3 regions of the Streptomyces sp. NPDC127190 genome follow, and region 3 is predicted to be linked to each of the others. Evidence: riboswitches for the same ligand, from Rfam matches in the RefSeq annotation. Region 3 holds a riboswitch; each other region holds the start of a gene.
What was found. A riboswitch is a leader RNA that binds a small molecule or an ion and turns the genes downstream of it on or off. The one in region 3 is predicted to bind S-adenosylmethionine.

Region 1 (6,910 bases), on a different contig from region 3:
GTTCCTTGCCCCACCCGGTCCGCGGCCTCACCGACCCGGTCCTTCTTTGTCACTCTCACCTTCAGAGTGCTAACGCCAATGATTAGCACTCGGCATGGTCGAGTGCAAGCGCCTCCCACGGTCCGGCGGGGAGTCTCCGCCCCGGGCGAACGGGCGCATGCGGCCGCCGGGGCACGCGCGCAAGCGCAGACGCAGACGCAGGCACAAGCACAGGCACAGGCACAGGCACGCCGAAGGGCCCGCACCCCGGGAGGTGCGGGCCCTTCGGCGAAGAACGCTTGCTTTACGTTCAGGCGGTGACGCGAACCATGTCGGCCTGCGGACCCTTCTGGCCCTGCGAGATCTCGAACTCGACCCGCTGGCCCTCTTCCAGGGTGCGGTAGCCGTCCATCTGAATCGCGCTGTAGTGGACGAAGACGTCCGCACCACCGTCGACCGCGATGAAGCCGTACCCCTTCTCCGCGTTGAACCACTTGACGGTGCCCTGAGCCATGCCTAACTCCCCTATTACTGGCCCTTGCACAGATCCACACTTCGCGGACCCGGGTCAGACCTCACCCCCCAAATCGGTCGGGGGCGTGCGCCGGAACGCGTCGACCGCGGCTGAATGTATCTGTCCAACTGCCGTCTGCAACAGGTCAATCGGACGAGAAATCTGGACGCACCCGATCCGGAATGTGCCAAGAATCAGGGAGAATTCAGGGCAAGTCGGGCTCCACAAAGGGAACGAAAGCCGCATAAAACACGCACACTTTGGCTACTTCTTGTCGTGCGGGCGGCACCATTCCAGGGCCCGCGACCCGTAGGCCCGCAACCCGGTTCCCCAACTCTATCGCGCTCAATCACACTGAATGGCCCCCTCCGCTTCTATCGCGGAAGGGGCCATTCGATAAACGCTCGGTAATCCCGGCTACCGTCGGTTACCGGGTTAATGCTCAGCCGCCGGCGACCGCCGGGATGATGGAGATGCCCGCGCCGTCCGGGGTGGCCGTCTCCAGCCCCTGCTCGAAGCGGACGTCGTCGTCGTTGACGTACACGTTCACGAACCGGCGCAGCTTGCCCTGGTCGTCCAGGACGCGGGCGGCGATGCCCGTGTGGTTCTTCTCCAGGTCCGCGATGACCTCGGCGAGGGTCGCCCCCTCGGCGGGCACCTCGGCCTGACCGCCGGTGTAGGTGCGCAGGATGGTGGGGATGCGAACGGTCACGCTCATGCGAGGCCAGCCTCTCGGAAGGAGTCCAGGGTGGGGCGGATGGTCGCGGTCAGGCCGGTGCCGGCCACCGCGTCCAGGGTCTTCAGGCCGTCGCCGGTGTTCAGCACGACCGTGGTCTTCGCCGGGTCCAGCAGGCCCTGCTTGAGCAGCTTGCGGGTGACGCCGACGGTCACCCCGCCCGCCGTCTCCGCGAAGATGCCCTCCGTGCGGGCCAGCAGCTTGATGGCGTCCACGACCTCCTCGTCCGTGACGTCCTCCACCGCACCGCCGGTGCGCCGGGCGATGTCCAGGACGTACGGCCCGTCGGCCGGGTTGCCGATGGCGAGGGACTTGGCGATCGTGTTCGGCTTCTGCGGCCGTACGACGTCGTGCCCGGCCTTGAAGGCGGTCGACACCGGGGAGCAGCCCTCCGCCTGGGCGCCGAAGATCTTGTACGGCCGGTCCTCGACCAGGCCGAGCTTGATCAGCTCCTGGAGCCCCTTGTCGATCTTGGTGAGCTGGGAGCCGGAGGCGATCGGTACCACGATCTGGTCGGGCAGCCGCCAGCCGAGCTGCTCGCAGATCTCGTACGCGAGCGTCTTGGAGCCCTCGGCGTAGTACGGGCGCAGGTTGACGTTGACGAAGCCCCAGCCCTCGCCGGCCGGGTCGCCGATCAGCTCGGAGCAGAAGCGGTTCACATCGTCGTAGTTGCCCTCGATGCCGACCAGCTCGCCGCCGTAGACCGCGGCCATGACGACCTTGCCCTGCTCCAGGTCGTGCGGGATGAACACGCACGAGCGGAAGCCGGCCCGGGCGGCGGCGGCGCCGACGGCACCGGCCAGGTTGCCGGTCGAGGAGCAGGACAGGGTGGTGAAGCCGAAGGCGCGCGCCGCCTCCAGGGCCTGGGCGACGACCCGGTCCTTGAAGGAGTGCGTCGGGTTGCCGGAGTCGTCCTTCACGTACAGACCGCCGGTCACGCCCAGCTCACCGGCGAGGTTGTCCGCCTTGACGAGCTTGGTCCAGCCGGGGTTGAGGTTCGGCTTGTCGGCCACGTCGGCGGGGACGGGCAGCAGCGGCGCGTACCGCCAGATGTTCGCGGGGCCCGACTCGATCGTCCGGCGCAGTTCCTCGGGGTCGTGGCCGGAGAAGTCGTAGGCGATCTCCAGCGGGCCGAAACACTCCTCGCAGGCGAAGACCGGGCCGAGCGGAACGCGGTGACCGCACTCGCGACAGCTCAGGGCCGAGGCCGGACCGAGGTCGACGGCGGAGTCAAGGGGGGTTTCAACTGTCTGCGCAGCCATGTGAGGCGAGGCCCTTTCTCCTCATCTTCCTCACGGCGCATCTCGCCGTGAGACGGATTTGGCACCTTCCCTAGCCGGGAGCCTCGATATGGAGAACGAGACCGACTGGAGGGTTGCCGGGGCTTCATCGGGCCGTTTCCCTCTGCCCCTCTGGATGAGCTGTATGCGATTGTCAACGCCGCTTGACACCCCGACATGCGATGGTCATCGGCGTTGTTCAAGACTGTAACCGAAGGCCAGGACAGTTGAGATAGACGTCCGAACCGCGAGATGGATCACACGGCGCACCTCGTGTGATCACGAACAGTGAGGAGCCGCAGACCGTGCTGGAAGAAGTCGAGCGCTGGCTGGCCACCCGCTCCTGGTCCGTGGCCGATCGCCCGCTCCACCGGATACTGGCCGCCAAACAGCGCACCGGCCAGACGATCAGCGTCGTCCTGCCCGCGCTCAACGAGGAGGCGACGGTCGGGGAGATCGTCGCCGTGATCCGGCACGACCTCGTCGAACAGGTCCCGCTCGTCGACGAGATCGTCGTCGTGGACTCCGGCTCCACCGACGGCACCTCCAGGGTCGCGGCGGCCGCCGGCGCCCGGGTCGTGCACCGCGACGCGATCCTGCCCCGCATCCCGGCCGTCCCCGGCAAGGGCGAGGTGCTGTGGCGCTCCCTCCTGGTCACCCACGGGGACCTCGTCTGCTTCATCGACGCGGACCTGCGGGACTTCTCCTCCGACTTCGTCACCGGGCTGGTCGGCCCGCTGCTCACCGAGCCGGACGTGGACCTCGTCAAGGGCATGTACGACCGTCCGCTCGCCGGTGCCACCGGGCAGGGCGGCCGGGTCACCGAACTGATGGCCCGCCCGCTGCTCAACATGCACTGGCCGCAGCTGGCCGGGTTCGTGCAGCCGCTGGGCGGCGAGTACGCCGCCCGCCGCTCACTGCTGGAGCAGCTGCCCTTCCCCGTCGGGTACGGCGTGGAGCTGGGCATGCTGGTGGACTCGCTGCACCTGGTGGGGCTGGACGCACTGGCCCAGGTGGACCTGGGGGTGCGCAAGCACCGGCACCAGGACGGACAGGCGCTCGGCCGGATGGCGGCGGCCATCTACCGCACCGCCCAGCTCCGCCTCGCCCGCGGCCATCTGGTCCGCCCCTCGCTCACCCAGTTCGAGCGGGGCGCGGACGGCTTCGAACCGCGCACCTACTCGGTGGACACCGAGGAGCGGCCGCCGATGGTGGAGATCGCGGAGTACGCCGAGCGCAAGGTGGCGTGAACGGCCGGGGCCGTCGTATACGGCGGCCGTACCGGGCGGGCCGTACGTTTGAGCGTTTCCGGGCCGGGCTAGGTTGAGGCGTATGTCTTCCACGCACGGTGCTGAGGTGCTGGTCGCGTCCAATCGCGGCCCCGTTTCCTATCAGGTGCGCGAGGACGGCTCGCTGGACGCCAGACGTGGCGGCGGCGGGCTGGTCTCCGGGCTGTCGGCGATCGGGCCGAGCGCGCAGGCGGTGTGGGTGTGCGCCGCGCTGAGCGACGCGGACCGCGAGGCGGTACGGCGGTCCCACGACGGGCGGCGGCTGTCGGTGGACGCGACCGGCGGGCAGCTGGTCCGCATGCTCGACATCGATCCGGCCGTGTTCGCCGACGCGTACAACGGCATCGCCAACTCGGTGCTCTGGTTCGTCCACCACATGCTGTACCAGACCCCGCTGGAGCCCGTCTTCGACGCGGAGTTCCGGCGGCAGTGGGCGTCGTACGAGGCCTACAACCGGGCGTTCGCCGAGGCGCTGGCCGAGGAGGCGGCCGAGGGCGCGGCGGTGCTGGTGCAGGACTACCACCTGTGCCTGGTGCCGGGCATGCTCCGCGCGCTCCGCCCCGACCTGCGCATCGGTCACTTCTCGCACACGCCGTGGGCGCCGCCGGAGTACTTCGCGCTGCTTCCGGACGACATCCGCGCGCAGCTGCTCGGCGGCATGCTCGGCGCGGACCGGGTGGCGTTCCTGACCCACCGCTGGGCGGACGCGTTCGCCGCCTGCGCGCGGGCGGTGCTGCCGGGCGGGGTGCCGGCCGGCACGGAGATCGGGGTGCACGGGCTCGGCGCGGACGCGGACTTCCTGCGCAAGCGGGCGCACGAACCGGACGTCGAGGAACGGATGGCGGCGCTCCGGGAGGAGATCGGCGCCGGCCGCCGCACCATCGTGCGGGTCGACCGCACCGAGCTGTCCAAGAACATCGCGCGCGGGCTGCTGGCGTACGGGCAGCTGCTGGAGGACCACCCCGAGTGGCGCGAGCGCGTCGTCCACGTCGCCTTCGCGTATCCGTCCCGGCAGGACCTCGCGGTCTACCGGGACTACACGGCCGAGGTACGGCGGGTCGCGGACGACCTCAACTCCCGTTACGGCACGCCGGGCTGGACCCCGGTCGTGCTGCACGTCAAGGACGACTTCGCGCGCTCCCTGGCCGCGTACCGGCTCGCCGACGTGGCCCTGGTCAACCCCATCCGGGACGGCATGAACCTGGTCGCCAAGGAGATCCCGGTGGTCTCCGACGCGGGGTGCGCGCTGGTGCTGTCCCGGGAGGCGGGGGCGTACGAGGAGCTGGGCACCGACGCGCTGGTGGTCAACCCGTACGACGTGCTCGGCACGGCGCGGGCGCTGCGCGAGGCGCTGATCCTGCCGGACGGGGTGCGGGCCGAGCGCAGCGAGCGGCTGGCCGCCGCGGCGACGGCCCTGCCGCCCACGCGCTGGTTCCTGGACCAGCTGGACGCGCTGGACGCCGTGAAGCGCTGACGCGTCAGGGCATGCGCGCGGCCAGCGTGCGCAACAGATGTACGACGCCTTCGGGGCCGTCGACCACCAGGTCGGCGCGCTCGGCCAGCTCGGTCACCTCCGTGCTGCCGCTGCACACCAGCAGGCCGGGTACGCCGTCCGAGCGGAGTTTCTCCACCGCCGCGAAGGCGGGGAGGTCGCCGAGGTCGTCGCCCGCGTAGAGGACGGACTCGGCGCCGGTGGCGCGCAGGTGATCGGCGAGGGCGACGCCCTTGTCCATGCCGGGCGGCCGCAGCTCCAGGACCAGCCGGCCGGGCTCGACGATCAGGCCGTGCCGGGTGGCGAGGTCGGTGAGCGGCCCGCGCAGCGCCTCGAACGCGGCCTGGGGGTCCGCGGCGCGGCGGGTGTGCACCGCGACCGCCCGGCCCTTCTCCTCGATCCAGGTGCCGTGCCAGGCGCCCACCGCTTCCAGGACGCCCGGCAGCTCGGCGCGGACCGCGGCCACGCCGGGGTGCGGGGCGGGGGCGGTGACCTGGCCGGTGGCCGCGTCCCAGCGTTCGGCGCCGTAGTGGCCGAGGACGGTGAGGTGGTCCAGGGCGGGGACGCCCGCGAAGCCGCCGTAGCGGACCGCGACCCCGGCCGGGCGGCCGGTGATCACGGCGATCGAGGCGACCTTGGGGGCGAGGGCGGTGAGGGCGGGTACGGCGTCGGGGTGGGCGCGGGCCTGCTCGGGGTCGGCGACGATGGGGGCCAGTGTGCCGTCGAAGTCGAGGCCGACGACTGCGGTGGCCGGCTTGGCGAGCAGCGCGGCGAGGGCGGCCTGGCCGGCCGGGGTGTCCGGGATCGGCATGGGGTCCATACCCCGACCCTATCCACGGACGCCCGGTGTCACTCCTGGAGCCGTCGCCCGAGTGCCCCCTGGGGCTCCGCCCCGGACCCCGCCTCGCCCACCCACCACCCGTCTCGGTCGGCCACAAAGGCGAGGACGAGGGAGGAAGGCCGGGTGGGGGGCGGGGAGGAGCGTGAGCCGGTTCGGGCGGCCCGAGGGGCGAGGCCCGGGGTCAGCGGGTGGTGCGGTGGGAGTCTCGGAGTCTGCGGAGTCTGTTCACCGTGACCGGGTCGTGGGCGAGGGCGCGCTCGTCGTCCAGGAGGGCGTTGAGGAGCTGGTAGTAGCGGACCGGGGAGAGGCCCAGCTCTTCCCGGATCGCGCGCTCCTTCGCGCCGGGGCCGGGAAAGCCCCGGCGCTCCAGCGCGAGGATGGCCTGTTCGCGGTCGCCGAGTTCCATGGGGCCACCGTAGCGCCGGGTACCGACAGTCAGTTCGCGTTGCTGCTGTCGGCCGCCGTGGCCGCCGCCTGGAGGCGGGTGAGGACGCCGGAGGGGTCGCCGCCGGGGGCGACGGCCTGGCCGATGGTCTTCTTCACGGCGGCGCTGACCGCCGCCCAGGAGGTCTTGCCGACGGGGTACAGCTCGGAGGTCGGCAGCTGCTCCAGGAAGGGGTGGAGCGCCTGGTCGGAGGGGGAGTTCGACGCGCTCATGGCGTTGGAGGCGGAGCCGGTGACCGGCAGCAGGCCGTAGTCGCGGGAGAACTCCAGGACGTTCTTCTCGGAGTAGACGAAGTTGAGGAAGTCGCCTATCTGGGTGGCGTGGCCGTTCTGCT
Region 2 (6,910 bases), on a different contig from region 3:
GGCGACGAGCGCGCGGTCACGGGAGGTGTTCCTGCCGCGCGGCGCCCGCCGCCGGACGCCGTTCAGCAGACTGCGCGAGCGCCTGCGCTGGCCTCTGGGCATCTACACGACCCCGGTCGCGGTCCTCGTCGCCTGGGAGGTACTCGCCCGGGCCGGGGTGGTGTCGAAGACGTACGCTCCTGCGCCGACCTCGGTCGTGCGGTCGGCCGTCGACCTGTGGCAGCAGGGCGTTCTCGGACCCGACCTGGTCATCTCGCTCCAGCGGGCCGGTATCGGTCTCGCCATCGGCCTGACGGCGGGCATCGTCACCGGCGTGCTCGGCGGCCTGCTGCGCAGCGGCGAGTACCTGTTCAACGGGCTCGTGCAGGTGCTCAACACGATCCCCCTCCTCGCCGTGCTGCCGCTGATGATCGTGTGGTTCGGCATCGACGAACTCACCAAGGTGCTGCTGATCTCCTTCGGCGCCGGCGTGCCGATGTACCTCAACCTGTTCGCCGCCATCCGGGGCGTCGACCAGCGGCTCATCGAGATGGCACGCACGACGGGAGCGGGCACCTGGCGCCTGGTGACGCGGGTGCTGGTGCCCGGCGCCCTGCCGGGGTTCCTGGTCGGCCTGCGGTTCTCCCTCGCGTACAGCGTCCTGGGCCTCGTCGCGGCGGAGACGGTCAACGCCGACCAGGGACTCGGCTTCCTCATCACCCAGGGACAGACGTATTTGCAGACCAACCAGGTCTTCGTGGGGCTGGTGATCTACTCGCTCCTCGGACTGCTCGCCGACCAGTTCGTACGGGCTCTGGAGCGGGTGCTGCTGCGGTGGCGCCCCGGTTATGAGGCGTCATGAGCAGCACGACCGCAACGGAGTTCCGCCGGCGGACCGGAGTCGTCGTCGAGCAGGTGGTCCGCCGCTTCGGCGACCGGACGGTGCTCGACGGCCTCGATCTCACCATCGCCGACGGGGAGTTGGTGATCCTGCTCGGCCCCTCGGGCTGCGGCAAGAGCACCCTGCTGCGTCTGCTCGCCGGACTCGACCGGCCCGACGGCGGGCGGGTGGAGGTCCCGGCCCGGCGCGCGATCGTCTTCCAGGCCGACCGGCTGCTGCCGTGGCAGCGGGTGCTGCGCAACGTCACGCTCGGCCTGCACGGGCCCGACGCCGAACAGCGGGCCCGCGACGTGCTCGCCGAGGTCGGACTCGCGGGCCGCGAGAAGGCGTGGCCGAAGGAACTCTCCGGCGGCGAGGCCGGGCGGGTCTCCCTCGCCCGGGCATTGGTCTCGGAGCCCGAACTCGTCCTGCTCGACGAACCGTTCGCGGCGCTCGACGCCATCACCAGGCTGCGCATGCACGACCTCGTCCGCGCGCTGCGCACCAGGCACCAGGCCGCCATGCTGCTCGTCACCCACGACGTCGACGAGGCCATCGCCCTGGCGGACCGCATCGTCGTCATGAGCAACGGCCGCATCGGCACCTCGCACGAGGTCCGGCTCCCCGCCGCCGACCGCGAAGCGAGCGTCGCCCGCGAGGAGCTCCGCGCCCGGCTCCTGGAAGACCTCGGCCTCGCCGGCCGCCACTGACCTCAGCGAACACCCTCACCCGGCACAGAAAGAACGACGACCATGCGCAGAAGAACCACCGGACTCATCGCCATCCTCGGCTCGCTCACCCTGGCGGGCACCCTCGTCGCGTGCGGATCGCCGTCGTCGGACACGCCCGCGCCGCTGAGCAACGCCGCCGACGCACGCGATGCCAAGCACCCCGAGTGGAGCAAGTACACCTTCACCATCGGCGACAACGGCGGTGACGGCAGCCAGGAACTGGCCAAGGTCACCGGCGTGTTCGACAACGCCCCCTACAAGGTGAAGTTCGCCCGCTTCACCTACGGCCCGCCGCTCATCCAGGCCGCCGCCTCCGGCGACATCGACCTCGGCAGCGTCGGCGACGTACCGCCGATCACCGGTGCCGCGAAGGAGTACGGCTTCAAGATCGTCGCCGTGAACCGCTCGCTCACGCCCGACCAGGCGGTGGAGAACATCATCGTGCCCAAGGGCTCCGAGCTGAGGACGGCCGCGGACCTCAAGGGCAAGAAGATCGCCGTCCCGCAAGGCAGTTCGGCCCACGGTCTGGCCCTCAACGCCCTGAAGAGCGTCGGTCTCACCCCCAAGGACGTGAAGCTGGTCTTCCTCGACCCGGCGGCCGGCGCGACCGCGTTCAACACCGGCAAGGTGGACGCCTGGTCGATCTGGAACCCGCAGTCCGCGATCGCGGTCAAGAACGGTGCCCGGATCCTGGTGAAGGGGCTCCCGCCGATCGACCAGACGAGCAGCTACTACGTCGCCAGTGACTCCTCGCTGAAGGACGAGGCCAAGCGTGCGGCCCTCACGGACGTCCTGAAGAGGCTGTCGCGGGAGTTCGCCTGGGGCGTCAAGAACCCGGAGAAGTACGCGCAGGCGCTGGCGAAGGAGCAGGGCATCCCGCTCGCCGACGCCAAGGCCTCCCTGGCCGCCTACTCGAACCGGGTCACCCCGGTGGAGCAGCCGGACATCGCACTGGAGCAGCATCTCGCCGACGCCTTCCTGGACGCGGGCCAGATCACCAAGAAGGTCGACGTCGAGTTGATCACCGACAACCTTCTCCCCGCCGGTTACGACAGCTCCAAGCTCAAGGTCACCTCATGAGCGCACCGGCGAGTGCCCACGCCTGACCCCCTCCCGGAGCGACCGCACCCGACCGGGCGGCCACGGCGGGCGTGCCGCCGTCCATCGGGATGTCCGCCATGCGGGACGGACCCCTTGACGTCCGTGGCCGGTGCATCGACACTCGGTAAGGAATCCTAGCGAACAGGTAGGGAAACATGAGGCGCCTTGCTCCGGTCACCGTCCGAGTGAGCCGTTCGCCTCTGCTGACTTCCCGACGTCACATCGACCTGCTCCGCGTGTGCAGCGCGCTCGGCCGCATGGGCTGACCTGCGCAGCTACCACGCCGACGCCCCCCCACGGCACATCGTGCCGTTCGGCGTGCCCAGGTGAGCCCCGCTCAGGTTTCCGTCGTCGCATCCCCGTAGCCCCAGCGGGCCCGGCACCGAGTGCCGGGCCCGCCCTCCGGGCGAAGGAGGGGGATCCGGCCACGGGGCCCGGCCCGATGTCGCATCCGCCGCGCGGACGTCCGCGCCCGCTTTCGGGGAGAGTCATGACCGTCACCACGCCGGCCGCCCACGTTTCCGTCCGCCCCGCGCCCGCCTTCCTCGGCCGCATCGGCAGGGACGCACGCAGCGGCCACTACCCGGTGCCAGGCCGCTACCGGCTCCATCTGTCGACCGCGTGTCCCGACGGCCTGCGCATCGCCGTCACCCACACCCTGCTCGGCCTGGACGACATCTGTCCGGTCACCTTCCTGCCCGCCGTCCCCGACTGTCCCGAGGGCGGCTACTCGGCCCTGCGTCCGCTGTACGAGGCGAGCGCGCACCGCTACTCCGGTCCGGCCGCGGCGCCGGTGCTCAGTGACGGCTGGTCCGGGCGGATCGTCAGCACCCACGACCGGGACATCATGCGCGACCTCGCCCACCGCTTCGACACCTGCGCCCCCTCGCTCTACCCGTGCGGCGCGGAGTCGGAGATCGAGGCCGTGGAGCAGATGTGCAGGGAGGGAATCGAGGGGGCGGCGCAGCGGGCCGGAGCCGTGGGAGCGGACGCGGCGGAACGTGACATGGCACTGGCCACACTGCTGGAGACACTCGGCGCCCTGGACCGCTGGCTGGTCGGCCGCCCCTACCTGATCCGCGACGAAGTCACCGCGGCCGACGTCGAGTTGTGGGTCGCCCTGGTCCGGCTCGACACCGTGCACCGGCACCATCTCGACGCCGCCGCGGTCCAGCGCATCGCCGGCCACCCGGCGCTGTGGTCCTACGCCCGCCGTGTGACCGCCCACCCGGCCTTCGGTGCCCATCTCGACCTCGACGGGATCGACCGCCGCCACCACGCCCGGTGCCGCGGGCTGGAGGCCGCCGGATCGGCCGTCCAGATCCTCGACTGGGCGGCACACTCGGCCCGTTAGCCGTTCCACCTGGTGGAAGGGCGTTGACATACGTTCGGGCCATTGTCTTAACTACGGCCCAGAACGGTCACGAGTGTCAGCGACAAGCCCTGGCTGGCTGACCGGCAACCCTCGCACCGCGGTGGGGTGCCCCAGGTGACGACCCGGCCGATGACACATCGGTAAGCGCGAGGCCCACAGGGCCGGAACAGTGACGGTGACGCCATGTACGCAGCTCCCAGAACGGCCGCACGCCGTTCCCCGGGCTGCGTACGGACGTACACGAGTCTGCTCGTCGCCGACCGCGCCGTCGATCTGCTCCGCGTCAACAGCGCACTGTGTACCGCACCGGGCCGTGCCCGCTGTCGGGGCTGACACCTCCCCCCAGCCCCCGCACTCCCTGACCGACACCGCCCGCGCGGTGTGCCGTCGCCCTTCCCACTCCCGGTCTCCCGCCGACCCGTGCGTCCCCGCACACCGGCGTGGTGCCGGGGTGTTCCCACCCAGCCGGAGCCCACCATGAGCGAACCCCCTGGCGCCACCGTCACGTTGCCCGAGGCGCCTACCGCCACCGAACCGCCCAAGGCCCTCACCGCCCAGCGCGTGCTGCCGTTGCGCCGGCCGGGACGCTGGATCGCCACCGCGGTCGTCCTGGTCCTGGTCGCCCAGTTCGCACACGGGCTGGTGACCAACCCCTTCTACCAGTGGGACCGCTGGAGCTACTGGTTCCTGCGGCCGACCATCCTCGACGGCCTGCTCATCACCCTCGAAGTCACCGCCTACAGCGCCGTGCTGGGCCTCGTCGGCGGTGTCCTGCTCGCCCTGGCCCGGCTGTCGAAGAGCCCGGTGCTGCGCGCGGTCAGCTGGACCTACGTCTGGGCGTTCCGCTCCATCCCGCTCATCGTGGTCCTGATCTTCCTCTACAACTTCAGCGCCCTGTACAAGACGTTGAGCGTCGGCATCCCCTTCGGGCCGGCCTTCTTCTCCTTCGACGAGTCGAAGCTCGCCACCGACATGGTCGTCGCCGTCGTCGGCCTCAGCCTCAACGAGGCCGCCTACGCGGCCGAGGTGGTGCGCGGCGGCATCCTCTCCGTCGACCAGGGCCAGCACGAGGCGGCCGCCGCCCTCGGCCTGCCCAAGGGCTACCAGTTCCGCAGAGTCGTCCTTCCGCAGGCGCTGCGCTCCATCATCCCCAACTACGTCAACCAGCTCATCGGCCTGATCAAGGGCACCTCGCTGGTCTTCTACGTCTCCCTGCTGGACCTGTTCGGCTCCGCGCAGACCATGGGCTCCACCTACCCCGGCGACATCGTGCCGCTGCTGCTGGTCGTCACCGCCTGGTACCTGATCCTGACCAGCGTCGTCTCCGTCATCCAGTTCTACGTCGAGCGGTACTACGCCCGCGGCGCCACCCGCAGCCTGCCGCCCACGCCCCTCCAGAAGCTCCGCACCGGTCTCACCGAGCTGCGGGCCCGCATCCGCCGGGAGGCCGCCGTATGACCGCCAAGACCGCCGACACCCTGGCGGACGTCGAAGCCGCCACCGTCGAGGTCCACGACGTGCACAAGTGGTACGGGACCCACCGCGTCCTGGACGGCGTCGACCTGACGGTCCGTCCGGGGGAGGTCACCGTGATCCTCGGCCCCTCCGGCTCCGGCAAGTCCACCCTGCTGCGGGTCATCAACCACCTGGAGAAGCCCGAGATCGGCCACGTCAGCATCAACGGCGAGCTGATCGGCGTGAAGCGGCAGGGCGACCGGCTCAAGGAGCTGAGCGAGCGGGCCATCCTCACCCAGCGCGGACGGATCGGGTTCGTCTTCCAGAACTTCAACCTCTTCCCGCACCTGACCGTCCTGGACAACGTGGCCGCGGCCCCCGTCGCCACCGGCCGGCTCGGCAGGGCCGAAGCCCAGGAACTGGCCCGCGACCTCCTCGGCCGGGTCGGCCTCGCCGACAAGACCGGCGCCTACCCGCGCCAGCTCTCCGGCGGCCAGCAGCAGCGCGTCGCCATCGCCCGCGCCCTGGCGCTGCGCCCCGGCGTCATCCTCTTCGACGAGCCCACCTCCGCCCTGGACCCCGAACTGGTCGGCGAAGTCCTCGCCGTCATCCGGGACCTGGCCTCCAGCGGCACCACCCTCGTCATCGTCACCCACGAGATCGGCTTCGCCCGCGAGATCGCCGACCGGGTCGTCTTCATCGACGGCGGCAAGATCGTCGAGCAGGGGCCGCCCTCCGAGGTCCTCGACACACCACGGCACGAGCGGACCAGGGACTTCCTCAGCAAGGTCCTGTGACCCGCCGCCCCCACGACCTCCCCCCACGCCACCACCCTCATCACCGCCCCTGAGCGACAAGGAACGGCCATGCGCACCCATGTCACCCGACGCAGCCTGATACGCGGCATCACCGCGGCGACCGCCGTCGCCTCCCTGGCCACCGGGCTCGCCGCCTGCGGTGGCAACAGCGACGCGGCCACCACCGACACCGCCGCCCGGTCCGGCGAGGTCGTCATCGGCCAGGCCTCCAACGGCGCCGCCCAGCAGACCACCATCAAGGTCTCCGAGGTCAAGTCCATCAGCGCCGAACTGCCCGCCGCCCTCAGGAAGAGCGGCAAGCTGGAGATCGGCATCGGCGCCCTGCCCGCCGGCTTCCCGCCGCTCGCCTACGTGGGCAGCGACCAGAAGACCCTCACCGGCGCGGAGCCCGACTTCGGCCGCCTGGTCGCCGCGGTCCTCGGCCTCAAGCCCGAGGTGAAGAACTCCACGTGGGAGAACCTCTTCGTCGGCATCGACAGCGGCAAGGTCGACGTGGCCTTCTCCAACGTCACCGACACCGAAGAACGCAAGAAGAAGTACGAGTTCGCCTCCTACCGGCAGGACAACCTCG
Region 3 (6,910 bases):
CTCGGGCCACGCGAAACGTCGTTCGTGAACGCCCGCGAAGAACGCATGGTCACTCAGGTCGCTGTCCTCGGAAAGCAGCTCACTGTTTCGAACCACTTTTTCCGGCATGAAATTGACTACATCGACAACGCGAGTCGATACCACAAAAATTCCCAATCTTCGCGGTGGGAGTGCTAGTCATGCATTGACCGGGAGAACCAGGAGAGGTGTGGCGGAAAGAAAAAAGAGAATGCGCTGCACGTTCCCCCCTCGAGTCCCCCGTTGACGCTTTGGAGTGGCGTTTATGTCGAGCGTGCTTGCAAGTGGCGCAAAAGCGATGGCAACTCTATGATCATCACGGTCACGGCCAGATCTCAGTTAGGTAACCGTAAGGTAACGGTCGCTCTGGGGGGAAGATATCCGCGATGTCCGGGTGTGCCAGGAAAAGCGGCCTGGACTTCGTTCAACATGCATTGGTTCCGGTGTTCAAACGTAAGATTCCTTACTTTTGAGTGGTCGCACTGTGAGACCGGCGCCCCCGTGCCCCGCCCGGCTGGATAGGCTGGGAGCCTCCCCGCGCGCGCGGTGGTGGATGGCTGAAACCGACGACTCAGGAGCGGCCGTATGAGCGCTGTGACCCCCGCTGGAGGCGACACCGCGGCGGGCCGTTCCTGGCCCGAGGTGCTGAACGCCCTGCTGTCCGGGCGCGACCTGGACGCCGGTGCGACGTACTGGGCGATGGACCGGATCATGCGCGGCGAGGCCACGGACGCGCAGATCGCCGGGTTCGTGGTGGCGCTGCGGGCCAAGGGTGAGACGGTGGAGGAGATCACCGGGCTGGTGGACGCGCTGTACCGGCACGCCACCGTCATCGAGGTCTCCGGGAACACCGTCGACATCGTCGGAACGGGCGGGGACGGCGCCAAGACCGTCAACATCTCCACGATGTCCTCGATCGTCATCGCCGGTACCGGCGCCAAGGTCGTCAAGCACGGCAACCGGGCCGCTTCCTCGGCCTCCGGCGCGTCCGATGTGCTGGAGGCGCTCGGCGTCAACCTGGACCTGGCGCCGAAGCGGGTGGCCGAGGTCGCCGAGGAGGCCGGCATCACGTACTGCGCCGCGGTGAAGTTCCACCCGGCGCTGCGCCATGTGGCCGCCGCGCGCGGCCAGTTGGGGATCCGCACCGTCTTCAACGCGCTCGGCCCGCTGGCCAACCCGGCCCGGGTCAAGGCGCAGGCCGTCGGTGTCGCCGACCCCCGGATGGCCCCGATCATGGCCGGCGTCTTCGCCGCCCGCGGCCACTCGTCCCTGGTCTTCCGCGGCGACGACGGGCTCGACGAGCTGACGACCACGGCCACCTCGCGGGTGTGGGTGGTACGCGACGGCAAGGTGACCGAGGAGGCCTTCGACCCGCGGGACGTGGGGCTGGAACTGGTGCCCGTCGAGGCGCTGCGCGGGGCGGACGCCACCTACAACGCGGGTGTCGCGCGGCGGCTGCTGGACGGCGAGAAGGGACCCGTGCGGGACGCCGTGCTGCTGAACTCCGCGGCCGCGCTGGTCGCCCTGGAGCCGGGCCCGGGGTCCCTGGCGGAGCAGCTGCGGGACGGGATGGACCGCGCGGCCGAGTCGATCGACTCCGGGGCTGCGGCCCGGCTTCTCGAGCGGTGGGTCGCGGCCACCAACGCCTGACGTCCGCCCGGCGGGGCGGCCGCACAAGTCGCCCCGCACTGCGGGAAATTGGCGTCAGATCTTGATCACCTGGCCGGGTCTGTGGATATGCTAGCGTCAAGTGCATTCCCTCGTGGTGATGTGTGTGCCTCCGCTTTGTCCGGAGCACGCATCTGAACGGGGACAACGAAGGGATGACGGGGGCATGGATGAGGGACAGCTGTACCCAGCCATGGAATAGGAATCCGACGCCGCCGGACCGTCGATTACGTCCGGTCCATACCTGAGCCGACTCGGCTCCGCACCGTTTTCATGTCACTCCGCGCGTGATGCGCGTGTCTTCACCACCGGGCGGCATCGACCGCTCTTCAAGCGCCGGAACATTCTCACCGGCCCTTGCTCTGCCCATTCCGGCCTTCTCGACGGCCGTCACATCCGCAGACCGAACCGGTAACCGCACCCAGCACGGGTGCGGAACAGGCCTGCGCACTCTGGCGACACCCTCTCCTCCCTCGTCGGCATCCCCTCGGACGTGCCGTCGACGCACACCCGCACTTGTTCGCGCCAGCGCATTCAGCAAAAGGAGAACACGGTGACCAACTTGATGCTTCTGCCCGACGGCATGCGCCGCTGGTCCATCGAAAACGGTGTCTCCCTCGACGAGGGCTACAAGGCGATGGCGGACAAGCTCGAAGAGTTCATCGGCTGGACCCGGGAGGAGGGCATCAAGACCCTCTACATCACGACGTCCTCGGTGAAGAACTTCAACCGCCCCGAGGCCGCGGTGACGACGTTCCTCGACGCGTTCGACGACCTGGCCCAGCGCGTCCACGGCAGCTGCAACTTCGCGTACTCCGGCTCCCTGGACCTGGTGCCGGACCGCTACCTCGAATCGCTCGAAACCATGCGGAAGGCGTCGGACACCGACTCGGACTTCACGGTCCACTACATCCTCGGAATGTCCCTCTCCCGCGAGGTCATCGGGATCTTCAACAAGCTCAACGGGAAGATCCCGGTCATGACCGAGGAGATCCTGGCCAGCAACGCGTACGTCCCGGAACAGGTCGACTTCGTCATACGCACCGGCGGCGCCGTCCGCATGTCGTCCTTCTTCCCGCTGATGTCCCCGTACGCCGAGCTGTACTTCTCCCCGCTGCTGTTCCCGGACGTCACGCGGGCCGACTTCGACGCCGCGATGAAGGACCTCCGCAACCGCGAGCGGCGCTACGGCGGCTACCCGGAGTCCGGCATGCCCGAGTCGAGCTGACGGCACGACCGACGGCCTCGGCATGCCTCGCCGGCATGCCGAGGTCCCGATATACGGACAGGAGTTGCGGCGCGGCGATCAGCTCCGTTACGTTCCTGTCCAGGTCATGAGCGACAGCCACAAGGCCCCGGCCGGCTGTCCGGCAACCCTCCGTCCGTGGCGGGGTGCCCCGGGTGAGGACCAGGTCGTAGGCAGCGAGGTCTACGGCAAGCGCGGACCCCTCGCACGCTGAGTCGAAGCGTGGACCAGGGGTCCTGGTCGTCGAGGAGTCTTCCGTGAGCAAGCGAATGCGTTAGGGCCGCCGAGCCCCGCCTCCGCGCACCCTTTTCCCCTTTCTCCGTGCTTGAGCGACCTCTGCTCGCGCGGTGATCCCACACGCCTCACGGGAGTTCCGCCATGTCCGTCTCCACCGCTGCCGCCGACCAGTCCGTTTGTGCCCCTCTGCCGGTTCTGGGGCGGGATGTCACCGTTCCGCTAGTCACCGGCGGCGAGGTCACCTACGCGGCCCTCGACTACGCGGCCAGCGCCCCCGCCCTGCAGCGCGTCTGGGACGACGTCGCCGCCTACGCCCCCTACTACGGCAGCGTCCACCGTGGCGCCGGCTATCTCTCCCAGCTCTCCACCGACCTCTTCGAGAACGCCCGCCGCACGGTCTCCGACTTCCTCGGCTGCCGCCCCGGCGACCAGGTGGTCTTCACCCGCTCCACCACCGACTCGCTGAACCTGCTGGCCCGCGCGCTGCCCGCCGGCTGCCAGGTCTTCGTCTTCGAGACCGAGCACCACGCCTCCCTGCTGCCCTGGCAGGACACCCGGGTCACCTACCTCGACGCCCCGCGCACCCCGCGGCAGGCGGTCGAGACCCTGGAGCGGGCGCTCGCCGCCCGCGAGCCCCACGGCCCGGCCCTGGTCTGTGTGACCGGTGCCTCCAACGTCACCGGCGAGCTGTGGCCGGTGCGCGAGCTGGCCGCCGCCGCGCACGCGCACGGCGCCCGGATCGTCGTGGACGCCGCCCAGCTCGTCCCGCACCAGCCGGTGGACGTCCGCGACCTCGACGTCGACTGGATCGCCTTCTCCGGACACAAGCTGTACGCGCCGTTCGGCTCCGGCGTCCTGGCCGGCCGCGCGGACTGGCTGCGCGCGGCCGAGCCGTACCTCGCGGGCGGCGGCGCCAGCCGCACGGTCACCCGGCGCCCGGACGGCGGGGTGGAGGTGGCGTGGCACGAGAGCGCGGCCCGGCACGAGGCCGGCTCGCCGAACGTCATCGGCGCCTACTCCATCGCGTCGGCCTGCAAGGCGCTCACCGAGGCCGGCTGGGACACCCTGGTCGCCCGTGAGCAGCACCTGATCCGCCGGGTGCGCGAGGGGCTCGCCGAGATCCCCGAGGTGCGGGTCCTCTCCCTGTTCGGCGACGACGCCCCGCGCGTCGGGGTGATCTCCTTCGTGGTCGACGGCTGGAACAGCTCCCACTTCGCCGCCGCCCTCTCCGCGGAGTACGGCATCGGCGTCCGCGACGGCCTGTTCTGCGCCCACCCCCTGGTCCGCACGCTGCTGGGCAGCGACCCGCAGACCCAGGGCGAGTGCGGTGCGCCGGAGGCGGCCCCGGGCGAGAAGTCCCTCAACGCCGTGCGCGTCAGCTTCGGCGCGGGCACCCCCGACGAGCACGTCGACCGTTTTGTGAGCGCGGTCCGGGAACTGGTCAGGGACGGTGCCAAGTGGACGTACCGCACGGAGGACGGCCGCTGCGTGCCGGCGGTGTGAGGGGCCGTACCTCCCGATGAGGCGGTGTCCGGACGGTCAGGAGTCGAGGCCGATCGCGAACGCCGCCTCCAGGTCGTGCTGGGAGTAGGTACGGAACGCCACATGCGTGTCCGTGCCCTCCACGCCGGGGATCTTGCTGATCCGGCCCGGGATCACCTCGGCGAGGTCCTCGTGCTCCCGCACCCTGACCATCGCGATCAGGTCGTACGTCCCCGTCACGGAGAACACCTCGCTCACCGAGTCCAGCGAAGCGATCTGCTCCGCGATCTCGGGGATCCGGTCCACGCTGGTCTTGATCAGGACGATCGCGGTGATCACGGCTGCTTCTCTCCCTCGGGCGCCTGGGCAGGGGCGGCTTTCACTCTATCCGTACGGCCGTAGCGCACCCACGCGTAGCCGAAGCCCAGCCCGAAGCCCACCAGGTGCGCCAGATACGCCACCCCCGGGCCCTGTCCGGCCCGCCCCGCCGAGAGCCACTGGAGCGCCGCCCAGAACGGCAGCACGACCCAGGCCGGGAACCGTACCGGCAGGAAGAGGAGGAACGGCAGAAGACTGGTCACGCGTGCCCGCGGGAACAGGTAGAGGAAGGCGCCGAGGACCGCCGAGATCGCTCCGGAGGCCCCCACCAGCGACTGCTCCGAGGCCGCGTTGGCGGCCGCGTAACCGAGCAGGGCCAGGTAGCCGCAGCCGACGTAGAAGAGCGTGTACTCCACCCGGCCCATCCGCTCCTCGGTCATCGCGCCGAAGACGAAGAGGAAGAGCATGTTGCCGAGCAGATGCACCCAGCTCCCGTGCACGAACAGCGCGGTGAGCGGGGTGAGCGCCGCCCTCGGCACGCCCTCGAACAGCTCGGCCGGGACCACGCCCCAGCGGTGGAAGTACACGCGCTGCGCGGCGAGCAGGGACTCCCCGGAGCCGTACGCCCCGGTGAGCCCGGAGGCCGGGCCCAGCACGAAGATCACACAGCACAGGGCGATGAGGGTGTAGGTCATCGGTGCCGATGTGTTCCGGACCGCCCTCACGGTCCGGCCCGCCGTGCTCCAGTTGCCGATCATGGACACAGAGCATGACGTAAGGGGACGCAAGGGGATAGACCGCCTCGCCGCCGTGAACGGACGGGCGGCGAGTCCCCGGCAGGCCGTAGGGTTACGGCCACACGGGTCCGCCCCCCGGGCGCGGACCGACCCGAGAAGGAAGCGAACAGCCACGATGACGGTTCCCCTGCCGACCGCCACGACGCGTTGGCGCTGCACCCTGTGCGGCAACCTCACCCGGTTCGACGTGACCCGTTCCTCGAAGGTGGTCGAGTACGTGCACCTCGACCTGGCGGGTGAGCCGAAGGTGGAGGAGCGCGAGGTGGTCAGTGAGACCATCGAGTCGGTGCGCTGCCGTTGGTGCAACGCGGTGGACCAGGTGGAACTCGTGGACAGGCCGGGCGCCGACTCCTGAGCGGAGCGGCCCCGGGTACAGCGGACGGCTTAGGGGTGTGACGGATGGTGGAGACCGCAGGCGGGGGGCCGGAAGACGGCACCGCTGAGGTGCTTGACCGTCCGCTGCCCGACGGCGTGCGCCGCAGGGTCGTACAGATCGTCTCGGACGGCTTCGGCGGGCTGACCGTGGCGGAACTGCCCGCGCAGCTGCGGCAGTATGCCCGGTTCGCCCCCAACCGCCGGGCGAAGTTCGCCGGGAACGCCATGGCGGCGGCGCTGGAGACCGATCCGCTGTTCCGGCAGCGCATCGGGGAGAAGTTCAGAGAGGCGCATCCGGAACTCGCCGGCGCCCTGGACTCCGGCTCGCCGCCCCCGGCCGCGGACCCGCTCGATGTGGCGGCCGCGGCCTATGTACTGCGCCCCGCGGGCTGGGTGAAGCTGGTCACCGCGGCCGGCGAGGAGGCCCAGCGCGCGGACGCCGAGCGCGCCGACGAGGAGAGCCGGGCGGAGCTGGAGCGGCTGCGCGCCGAGCTGGCCCAGGCCCGCGAGCACACCCGGACCGAGACCGAACGGCTGCGCGCGGAGCTGGAGTCGGCGAAGAAGGAAGCGGAATCGCTTCAGCGCAAGCTGCGGGCCGCGCTCAGCGACGTCAAGCGGGGCGAGGCCGCGCTGCGCAAGGCGCAGGCCGAGATGGAGGCCGTACGCGCCGAAGGCCAGACGCAGCTGTCGGCCGCCGAGAGCGAGTCCCGGCGGCTCAAGGCCCGGCTCGGCGAGGCGGAGGCCGCGCTGGAGGCGACCCGCCGGGCCG

Region 1: another riboswitch for S-adenosylmethionine. It lies ahead of thrC (threonine synthase); the one in region 3 lies ahead of ACFVIU_RS20225 (aminotransferase class V-fold PLP-dependent enzyme).
Region 2: another riboswitch for S-adenosylmethionine. It lies ahead of ACFVIU_RS32395 (amino acid ABC transporter permease); the one in region 3 lies ahead of ACFVIU_RS20225 (aminotransferase class V-fold PLP-dependent enzyme).

What each region holds. Positions count from the first base shown of each region.
Region 1 covers NZ_JBHXVE010000019.1:150,041-156,950, reverse strand. The annotation lists gene ACFVIU_RS27150 (cold-shock protein) at 290-493, opposite strand; gene ACFVIU_RS27145 (MoaD/ThiS family protein) at 936-1,211, opposite strand; gene thrC (threonine synthase) at 1,208-2,491, opposite strand; SAM riboswitch class I at 2,510-2,652, opposite strand; gene ACFVIU_RS27135 (glucosyl-3-phosphoglycerate synthase) at 2,815-3,759, shown strand; gene ACFVIU_RS27130 (trehalose-6-phosphate synthase) at 3,842-5,272, shown strand; gene otsB (trehalose-phosphatase) at 5,277-6,110, opposite strand; gene ACFVIU_RS27120 (DUF3263 domain-containing protein) at 6,313-6,537, opposite strand; gene ACFVIU_RS27115 (extracellular solute-binding protein) at 6,567-6,910, opposite strand, start outside.
Region 2 covers NZ_JBHXVE010000029.1:26,333-33,242, reverse strand. The annotation lists gene ACFVIU_RS32420 (ABC transporter permease) at 1-841, shown strand, start outside; gene ACFVIU_RS32415 (ABC transporter ATP-binding protein) at 838-1,569, shown strand; gene ACFVIU_RS32410 (aliphatic sulfonate ABC transporter substrate-binding protein) at 1,612-2,670, shown strand; gene ACFVIU_RS32405 (putative leader peptide) at 2,847-2,957, shown strand; gene ACFVIU_RS32400 (glutathione S-transferase C-terminal domain-containing protein) at 3,182-4,045, shown strand; SAM riboswitch class IV at 4,111-4,219, shown strand; gene ACFVIU_RS32395 (amino acid ABC transporter permease) at 4,544-5,524, shown strand; gene ACFVIU_RS32390 (amino acid ABC transporter ATP-binding protein) at 5,521-6,318, shown strand; gene ACFVIU_RS32385 (ABC transporter substrate-binding protein) at 6,388-6,910, shown strand, end outside.
Region 3 covers NZ_JBHXVE010000012.1:152,902-159,811, reverse strand. The annotation lists gene ACFVIU_RS20240 (3-oxoacyl-ACP synthase III family protein) at 1-96, opposite strand, end outside; gene trpD (anthranilate phosphoribosyltransferase) at 604-1,668, shown strand; gene ACFVIU_RS20230 (undecaprenyl diphosphate synthase family protein) at 2,240-2,914, shown strand; SAM riboswitch class IV at 3,017-3,133, shown strand; gene ACFVIU_RS20225 (aminotransferase class V-fold PLP-dependent enzyme) at 3,311-4,672, shown strand; gene ACFVIU_RS20220 (Lrp/AsnC family transcriptional regulator) at 4,709-4,990, opposite strand; gene ACFVIU_RS20215 (rhomboid family intramembrane serine protease) at 4,987-5,727, opposite strand; gene ACFVIU_RS20210 (hypothetical protein) at 5,882-6,121, shown strand; gene ACFVIU_RS20205 (NYN domain-containing protein) at 6,166-6,910, shown strand, end outside.